DNA from 2 places in the Glutamicibacter sp. NPDC055354 genome. Region 2 is predicted to be linked to the other one. Evidence: riboswitches for the same ligand, from Rfam matches in the RefSeq annotation. Region 2 holds a riboswitch; the other holds the start of a gene.
What was found. A riboswitch is a leader RNA that binds a small molecule or an ion and turns the genes downstream of it on or off. The one in region 2 is predicted to bind thiamine pyrophosphate.
Positions count from the first base shown of each region.

Region 1: linked by a shared signal. The riboswitch ahead of thiC (phosphomethylpyrimidine synthase ThiC) and the one ahead of ACWICV_RS06975 (ECF transporter S component) in region 2 are both predicted to bind thiamine pyrophosphate.

Region 1 covers NZ_JBSHMB010000001.1:1,341,494-1,345,671, reverse strand. The annotation lists gene ACWICV_RS06285 (DEAD/DEAH box helicase) at 1-986, shown strand, start outside; gene thiC (phosphomethylpyrimidine synthase ThiC) at 1,079-2,821, opposite strand; TPP riboswitch at 2,818-2,925, opposite strand; tRNA gene ACWICV_RS06275 (tRNA-Thr) at 3,199-3,270, opposite strand; tRNA gene ACWICV_RS06270 (tRNA-Thr) at 3,804-3,875, shown strand; tRNA gene ACWICV_RS06265 (tRNA-Met) at 3,923-3,999, shown strand; gene ACWICV_RS06260 (GTP pyrophosphokinase) at 4,082-4,178, opposite strand, start outside.
Region 2 covers NZ_JBSHMB010000001.1:1,492,299-1,496,476, reverse strand. The annotation lists gene ACWICV_RS07000 (Na+/H+ antiporter subunit D) at 1-1,164, shown strand, start outside; gene ACWICV_RS06995 (Na+/H+ antiporter subunit E) at 1,173-1,802, shown strand; gene ACWICV_RS06990 (monovalent cation/H+ antiporter complex subunit F) at 1,804-2,070, shown strand; gene mnhG (monovalent cation/H(+) antiporter subunit G) at 2,070-2,474, shown strand; gene ACWICV_RS06980 (DUF4235 domain-containing protein) at 2,531-2,782, opposite strand; TPP riboswitch at 2,858-2,980, shown strand; gene ACWICV_RS06975 (ECF transporter S component) at 3,046-3,654, shown strand; gene ACWICV_RS06970 (ATP-binding cassette domain-containing protein) at 3,651-4,178, shown strand, end outside.

The sequences.
Region 1 (4,178 bases), 150 kb from region 2:
TCGACATCCTGGTTGCTACCGACGTGGCAGCTCGTGGCTTGGACGTTGAGCGTATTTCGCACGTTATCAACTTCGACATCCCGCATGACACCGAGTCCTACGTGCACCGCATTGGCCGTACCGGCCGTGCCGGCCGCTCGGGCGACGCGATCCTGTTCATGACCCCGCGCGAGAAGTACTTGCTGCGTGCCATCGAGAAGGCTACCCGCCAGCCGGTGACCCAGATGCAGCTGCCTTCGCTGGATTCGGTCAACGACCGTCGTATCCAGAAGTTCACCGATCGCATCGACAAGACCATCAGCGGCCAGGACCTGACCACCTTCCGCGAAATCGTGGAGAAGTTCGCTTCCGAGCACGAAGACCTGGACCAGCTGGAAATTGCAGCTGCACTGGCTCTGATGGCCCAGGGCGGCCGCCCGCTGCTGATGACCGAACCAGTCATGTCCCCTTCGAAGAAGGCACGCATGGATCGCCCAGAGCGCGGCGAGCGTAGCGAACGCGGTGACCGTGGCGATCGCGGTCCACGTGCCCGCAAGACCGCTGCCGAAGGCAACGCCATGTACCGTCTGGCCGTAGGCCGACGCAACCGCGTGCAGCCGGGCTCGATCGTTGGCGCACTGGCCAACGAGGGCGGCTTCGATTCTTCGGAAATCGGCGGCATCGAGATCCGTTCGGACCACACCCTGGTCGAGTTGCCAGCAGAGCTGAGCAAGGACCAGTGGCGTGCACTGTCCAAGACCCGCATCGGCGGCGAAGCCATCGAGCTCGAGCTCGACAATGGCCGCAGCCCGCGCCGTGACGACGAAGGCGACCGCGGTGGCTTCCGTGGCGGCCGTGGTGGTGGCTTCGGCGGCGGACGCAGTGGCGGCCGTGGCGGTTTCGGTGGCGGACGCGGCGGCGGACGTGGCGGCTTCGGCGGTGGCGGACGCGGCGGCAAGGATCGCTTCAGCGACTCGGGCCGCAGCGGTGGACGTCGCGACTACTAAGCCAGCCGCACGCAGCTGAACAGCATTGAATAACGCCCTTGGGGCAAGCCGAAAGCTTGCCCCAAGGGCGTTTTTCGTGCGCCGCAGGCTATTTACGGAGCAGGAGTTCCCACCGGGATCCCGTCCCCGAGATAGACCGTGCCGCCGCTTTCCAGGAACTGCCTGCTTTTCTGCGCCATCCCGGCCAGGGCGGCTTGCGCCTCGGCCGAGCCGTACTCGTCGCGGATATCCTGGGAGATGCGCATGGAGCAGAACTTCGGCCCGCACATGGAGCAGAAGTGGGCGGTCTTGGCCGGCTCGGCCGGCAAGGTCTCATCATGGAATTCCTGTGCGGTGACCGGGTCAAGGGACAACGCGAACTGGTCATTCCAGCGGAATTCGAAGCGCGCCTTGCTCAGCGCATCATCCCGCGCTGTGGCGCCCGGGTGGCCCTTGGCCAGATCGGCGGCGTGCGCAGCGATCTTGTAGGTGATCACCCCGGTCTTCACATCATCCCGGTTGGGCAGTCCCAGATGCTCCTTGGGAGTGACGTAGCAGAGCATCGCGGTCCCGTACCGTGCGATCTCCGTGGCGCCAATGGCGCTGGTGATGTGGTCGTAGCCCGGGGCGATGTCGGTGACCAGCGGGCCCAGGGTATAGAACGGCGCCCCATCGCACAGCTGCTGTTGGCGTTCCACATTCTCGCGCACCAGATGGAACGGGATATGCCCCGGGCCTTCGACCATCACCTGCACATCGTACTTCCAGGCGCGCTTGGTCAGCTCGGCCAGGGTGTCCAGCTCGGCGAACTGGGCGGCGTCGTTCGCATCTGCGATGGAACCCGGGCGCAGCCCGTCGCCCAGCGAGAAGGCCACGTCGTACTGCGCGAAGATCTCGCACAGCTGATCGAAGTGGGTGTAGAGGAAATTCTCCTGGTGGTGCGCCAAGCACCAGCCGGCCATGATGGACCCGCCACGCGAGACCATGCCGGTGACCCGGTTGGCAGTCAGCGGGATGTAGCGCAGCAGCACCCCGGCGTGGATGGTCATGTAGTCCACGCCCTGCTCGCACTGCTCAATGACGGTGTCGCGGAAGATCTCCCAGGTCAGTTCGTTGGCTTCGCCGTTGACCTTCTCCAACGCCTGGTAGATCGGCACGGTGCCGATGGGGACCGGGGAGTTGCGGATGATCCACTCGCGGGTGGTGTGGATGTCATCTCCGGTGGACAGGTCCATAACCGTGTCCGCGCCCCATTTGGCCGCCCACTGGAGCTTGGAGACTTCTTCTGCGATGGAGCTGGTCACCGCCGAGTTGCCGATATTCGCATTGATCTTGACCAGGAACGCCTTGCCGATGATCATCGGCTCGGATTCCGGGTGGTTGATGTTCGCCGGGATGATGGCTCGCCCGGCCGCGAGCTCGCTGCGCACCAGCTCGACATCGCATTCCTCGCGCAGGGCCACATAGCGCATTTCCGGGGTGATGATCCCGGCACGCGCATAGTGCATTTGCGTCACGCGGGCTCCGCCAACGGCCTGCAGCGGCGGGGCTGAGCGTCCGGCCCATTCCGCGCTGGCCGTGCCGCGGCGGACCGCTGAGCGTCCGTCGTCGTGCAGGTTGCGTTCGCGGCCTGCATAGGTTTCCACGTCCCCGCGTTCCAGGATCCACCGCTCGCGGAAGGGTTGCAGGCCTTGGGTGGGCTCGCTTCCCGGTCCGCTGGTGCGATATACAGCCAGCGGCTCGTTGGACTGTCCATTGGGGGAGTCTGCCAATTGGATCTGCGTGACGGGAACAGAAATTCCCGCAGATTCACGGTAGGCAAGGGTGTGGGCAGGGTGCTGTTCAATTTGTTCCACTGGGGAAACTCACTTCCTTCGCCGGCATTACCCGGACAGGTTCAACGGTCGCGGACGGCGATAGCCCGATCTCAGCCCTTGCCAGGGCACCCGTGTGGTCGCGAACAACTTAGCACGCTTGCGAGGGTTAAACGCAAACCCAGTGGTCAGGGCCTGACATCAAGGAAGTGGGAAGGGCCGGCTGTGGCGGGCCAAGATGCTTTTCATTGGCCGGAGACTCTTGCCGGGGGCACCTGGAATCCGGGGCGCAAGACGCAGCCGGTAGCCGGTGCTGCAGCTTGGGGTGTGCCCTGGGCCATGCTCGCAGTGGCTACACGGCATCTGCGGGATAAACGAAAAGAGAGGCAATCTGGAACCAGATTGCCTCTCTTATTTCGAGCCCCCTGCCGGAATCGATCCGGCGACCTCGTTCTTACCAAGAACGCGCTCTACCACTGAGCTAAGGGGGCAACAGGTAAATACTTTACACAGGTTTTTGAGGTTTGCAAAATCCGTCGGGAATTTGTTGCTGAGGTCACAATATTCCTACTCAAGACCGGAATGGGCGGCAAGGAGCTGTTGCCTTCCTGGCGGTTTCCAGCACCCCGGTTCGCGGCCTGGGATCCAACTGCCGGCCGCTGGAGCCGTGCCTGCGTGCCAGGGTGGATCGGGTGTTGCCCAAGTGCCGCTCGGTCACGGGTTCTGGAGCGGGAAAAGGTGGCAGCGTTCCGAAATTCCAAGCGGAGTAATTCGATGCTTGGCCACCGGGAAGAATCCGCGGGATTCTATCCTGCGCACCCGGGCAAATCCGCGATTGACCACGAGGAGCACTCCCGTGAGCATCGTCACCAGGGCACTTTTTGTCCCACCCTTCGTCCCCGGGGTGGCGAGTGAGGGGATAAATAGCCATTGACTAGTGGTTTTACAGAATTTTCCGGGTCTTTTCCGGGGTGATCCGCCGATTTTTCTTTGCCGGGAAATCCGTGTAGAGTATTTACTCGTTGCCCCCTTAGCTCAGTGGTAGAGCGCGTTCTTGGTAAGAACGAGGTCGCCGGATCGATTCCGGCAGGGGGCTCTGAGTGAGAAGCATTCTTGGCTTCTACTGGATTGCTTCTCACTTGTGGCGGCGTAGCTCAGCTGGTTAGAGCGCACGACTCATAATCGTGAGGTCCCGGGATCGAGTCCCGGCGCCGCTACCAAATCAAAGATCCTCGGCCTCGGCCGAGGATCTTTTTTGGTTTCCGGCCCCGAAGCAGCATTGTCCTTCGAGGGCATGAACGGCTAGTGATCCAAGTCCTTCTCCTGGTTCCCGTCCTTGGCTTGCTGAGCCAGCGACAGCAGCCCCTGGATCGCTGTCGTATCGAAATCCGCCTCTTGG
Region 2 (4,178 bases):
ACCGCCAGCTACGTGCTGCTGACCTTGGGCGGTACCGCCGAGCGCATCCGCGCCGGTACCACCTATGTGGTGGTTTCCGTGGTTTCCTCGGTGATCTTCCTGATGGCCATCGCGATGACCTATGCGGCCACCGGCACGGTGAACATGGCTGACCTGGCGGTGAAGCTGCCCGAACTGGGCCAGGGCCCGCAGCTGATCTTGCATGTGCTGCTGCTGATCGCTTTCGGCATCAAGGCCGCGGTCTTCCCGCTGTCCCTGTGGCTGCCGGACTCCTACCCGACCGCACCGGCCCCGGTGACCGCGGTGTTCGCCGGGTTGCTGACCAAGGTGGGCGTCTACGCGATCGTCCGCACCGAAACCCTGCTCTTCCCGGGCGGCTCGGTCAACGCCGGACTGCTGGTGGTGGCCGCGCTGACCATGGTCATCGGTATCCTCGGTGCGCTGGCGCAGACGGACTTCAAGCGCATGCTTTCCTTCACGCTCACCAGCCACATCGGCTACCTGATCTTCGGCGTGGCCGTGGGCGGGCCGCTGGCCATCGCCGCGACCATCTACTACGTGGGCCACCACATCATCGTGCAGACTTCGCTGTTCATGGTGGCGGGACTGATCGAACGCCGTGCCGGCAGCTCGAATGTCACCCGGCTCGGCTCGCTGGCCAAGCTTTCCCCGGCATTGGCCCTGCTCTTCTTCATCCCGGCCATCAATCTGGGCGGCATCCCGCCGTTCTCCGGATTCCTGGGCAAATTCGGGCTATTGCATGCGGCCGCGCAGGATGCCGATCCGCTGACCTGGGTCGTGATCGGCGCCGGATTGCTGACCAGCCTGCTGACCTTGATGGCGATCATCCGCGTGTGGGCCCGTGTGTTCTGGCGCCGTGCCGCTGATGCCGAGGTGCCCAACCAGGACCTGGTGGCCGAAGCGACGCAGGTCGCCGACGAGACGTTGGCCGGCGGCGCGCAGAACCCCCGCTTGGGGTTGAAACTGGCCAAGCAGCTGGAAGCCGACTCCTTGCCGTGGGGCATGCGCTACGCCACCGGTTCGCTGGTGCTTGCGGGCATCGCCCTGACCGTCTTTGCCGGGCCGATCTTCGAATTCTGCGAGCGGGTGGCTGCGGAACTGATCGCCCGCGAACCGTATATCAGCTCGATCTTGCCATTCTGATTGGAGGGATGATGCCGAACAAGAACTTTGAACCGCGTGACCAGCGCATTGACGATGCGCTGGATACCTCCGGCGTGCGCCACCGCGCGACACTCAAGCAGGAATGGCCGCTGCTTCTGCTGCTGCTCTTCGTCTGGGGTGCTCTCTGGCAGGACTTCTCCCTGGGGAACATGGTCTTCGGCGTGATCATCGCGCTGCTGATCGTGAACCTGTTCCCGCTGCCGCCGGTGGTCCTTTCGGGCCGGATCAATGCCTGGTACTGCCTGAAGCTGTTCATCTGGTTCCTCGGACAGGTCTTCGCGGCCAGCGTCCACGTGGCCTGGCTGGCGCTGGTCCGCGGGAAGCGCACCCGCAGCGCGGTCATTGCGGTCCCGCTGCGCACCGACTCGGACCTGATCGTGATGACCGTGGGCCACGTGCTCACGCTGATCCCGGGCTCCTTCGTGATCGACGTGGACCGCAGCTCGTCGACGCTGTACCTGCACTACATCGACATCGAGTCGCCTGCGGACGTGGAGAAGGCGCGTTCCGGCATCCGGGACATCGAACGCCGGCTGATCATGGCTATCGGCAGCCGAGACGAGTACGAAGCGATCAAGAGCGAATGCGGACCGAACTTTGATGCGAGGAAGGGGTAACATGCTGGATATCGTCATTTGGATCTGCGGCATCATGCTCGGGCTCGGTGCTGTCGCCTGCCTGGTCCGTGTTGCCAAGGGGCCGTCAATCCTTGACCGGGTGCTGGCCCTGGACGTGATGCTGCTGATCATCTCCGCCGCGCTGTGCCTGGAAATGGTGCTGCACAAGCACACCGACTACTTGCTGTTCGTCGTGGCCGCCTGCATGCTCGGGTTCATCGGTTCGGTGACCGTCTCGCGCTTCGTTTCGGATCAGAGGAACGCCTAATGGAAATCTTCCTTGATGTCCTCGTTGCCGTCCTGCTGATCCTTGGCTGCCTGATGTCATTGATCGCAGGCATCGGCTTGCTGACCTTCCCGGACATGCTCACCCGCATGCATGCAGCGACCAAACCGCAGGTACTCGGCTTCCTGCTGATTTTCGCTGGACTGGCCATTTACCTGCGCAGCTGGGCTGTGGTGCCGGTACTCGTGCTGGCCTGGGGAATGCAGCTATTGACCGCACCGGTTTCGGCCCACATGATTGGCCGTTCCGGCTACCGGACCAAGCACGCTGCCAAGGAAACCCTGTTCTCCGATGAGCTGAGCCACGTGGTCAACAAGGTCAACGGAACACCGCCGACCGGAACCACCCCGGTTTCCAAGACCGGATCGCCAGACGAACAAGATTGAGAAAAAGCGGGAGCCGCCCCTCTGGGCGGCTCCCGCTTTTGGCTCAACGCCGAAGCTTACTTGGTGAACTTGGCAACAACCTTGTTGGCGCTGCGATCAGCCACGGTCTGCAGGATTGCTGCGACCAGGGCCGAAACGACTGCGAAGCCCAAGGCACGGCGGAAAGAAGCTTCCGCTGCTTCCTCAGTGCCCTTGCGTGGTGCTTTGCTGCCGGTTGCCTTCAACCAAAGGAAATCAACCAGCTTGCCGCCGAGCATGCCAGCGCCAACGGTGATACCGGTAGTGGCAAGTTTCTGCACTTTATCCATTTTTTCCTCGCGATCAAGCTCTTGACATATCGTTCCTCTGCCCAGCATACCTGCGGTATGGTGGGGGAGCAGTAATTATTCCGACAGGGGAGCGTCAGACTTTTAAAAAAAGTCGCAAGACGCTGAGAGTGCGATAGATCGCAGACCCTCGAACCTGCCCCGGCTAGTACCGGCGAAGGAAGTCGAGCATCTCGGATGCGGATAGGCGCGGCAGTATGCCCTCATTCCGTCCATCTCCCCTCCTTTCCACAGGAGGACCAGCAATGAACGAAACAGTTTCGAAGCAGCGTACCGGCTGGCGTGTAGTTGATATCGTCGTCGCCTCGGTGATCGCCGTCGCTTCAGGGGTTATTTTCTGGGCGTGGAGTGCCGGCTATGGCCTGTTCTCACTCGCCTTTGCGGCTTTCCCGCCAGCCACCGCGCTGCTCACCGGCATGTGGCTCTTCCCGGCGGTGCTCGGCGCACTGATCATCCGCAAGCCAGGCGCCGCAATCTACTGCGAGCTGCTGGCCGCCGTAGTTGAAGCGCTGCTGGGCTCGCACTACGGCTTGACCGTACTGATCTCCGGCCTGGTCCAGGGCCTGGGTGCAGAGCTGGTCTTCGCAGCATTCCGCTACCGCAAGTGGAACCTGGGCGTGGCGCTGCTGGCCGGCTTGTTCGCTGGCTTGTTCGCCGGCATTTCCGAGGCCTACATCCTGGCCTACTATGTTGAGTACACCGCCGGAATGAAGATCTTCCACGTGATCGCCACCGGTATTTCCGGCGTAGTCGTCGCAGGGCTGCTGTCCTGGTTGGCCACGCGTGGACTGGCGAAGACCGGTGCATTGAGCGCCCTGCCGAGCCGGCGTGCGCACCTGGAAAGCGCAAAATGAGTTCCTTTGCCAATTCCGGCGCAGCCTCGCTGACCCAGCGCGGTGCCGCCATCACCGCAACGGGGTTCGGCTGGCAGCACTCCGAGAGGAAGAATCCTGCCATCTCGGGACTGGACCTTGTGATCCACGCCGGTGAGAAGGTGCTGCTGGTCGGTCCATCGGGCGCCGGCAAGTCAACCTTGCTGCACGCGATGGCCGGGTTGCTGGATGCGGATGAGGGCGATCAAGTCGCTGGCCGGCTGCTCATAGATGGCAGCGATGCCTTCATCCGGAGCCACCCGGTGGGCTTGATGCAGCAAGACCCGGAAACCCAGGTAGTGCAAAGCAGGGTCGCCGATGATGTGGCCTTTGGCGCGGAGAACCTCGGAATGGATCCCGAACTGATCCGCCAGCGGATCCCCGAAGTGCTGGACGCTGTGGGTCTGGGTGCGCTGTCCTTCGAGCACCGCACCCAGCAACTTTCCGGCGGACAGAAACAGCGGTTGGCCTTGGCCGGCATTCTGGCCATGGAACCCAGCGTCATG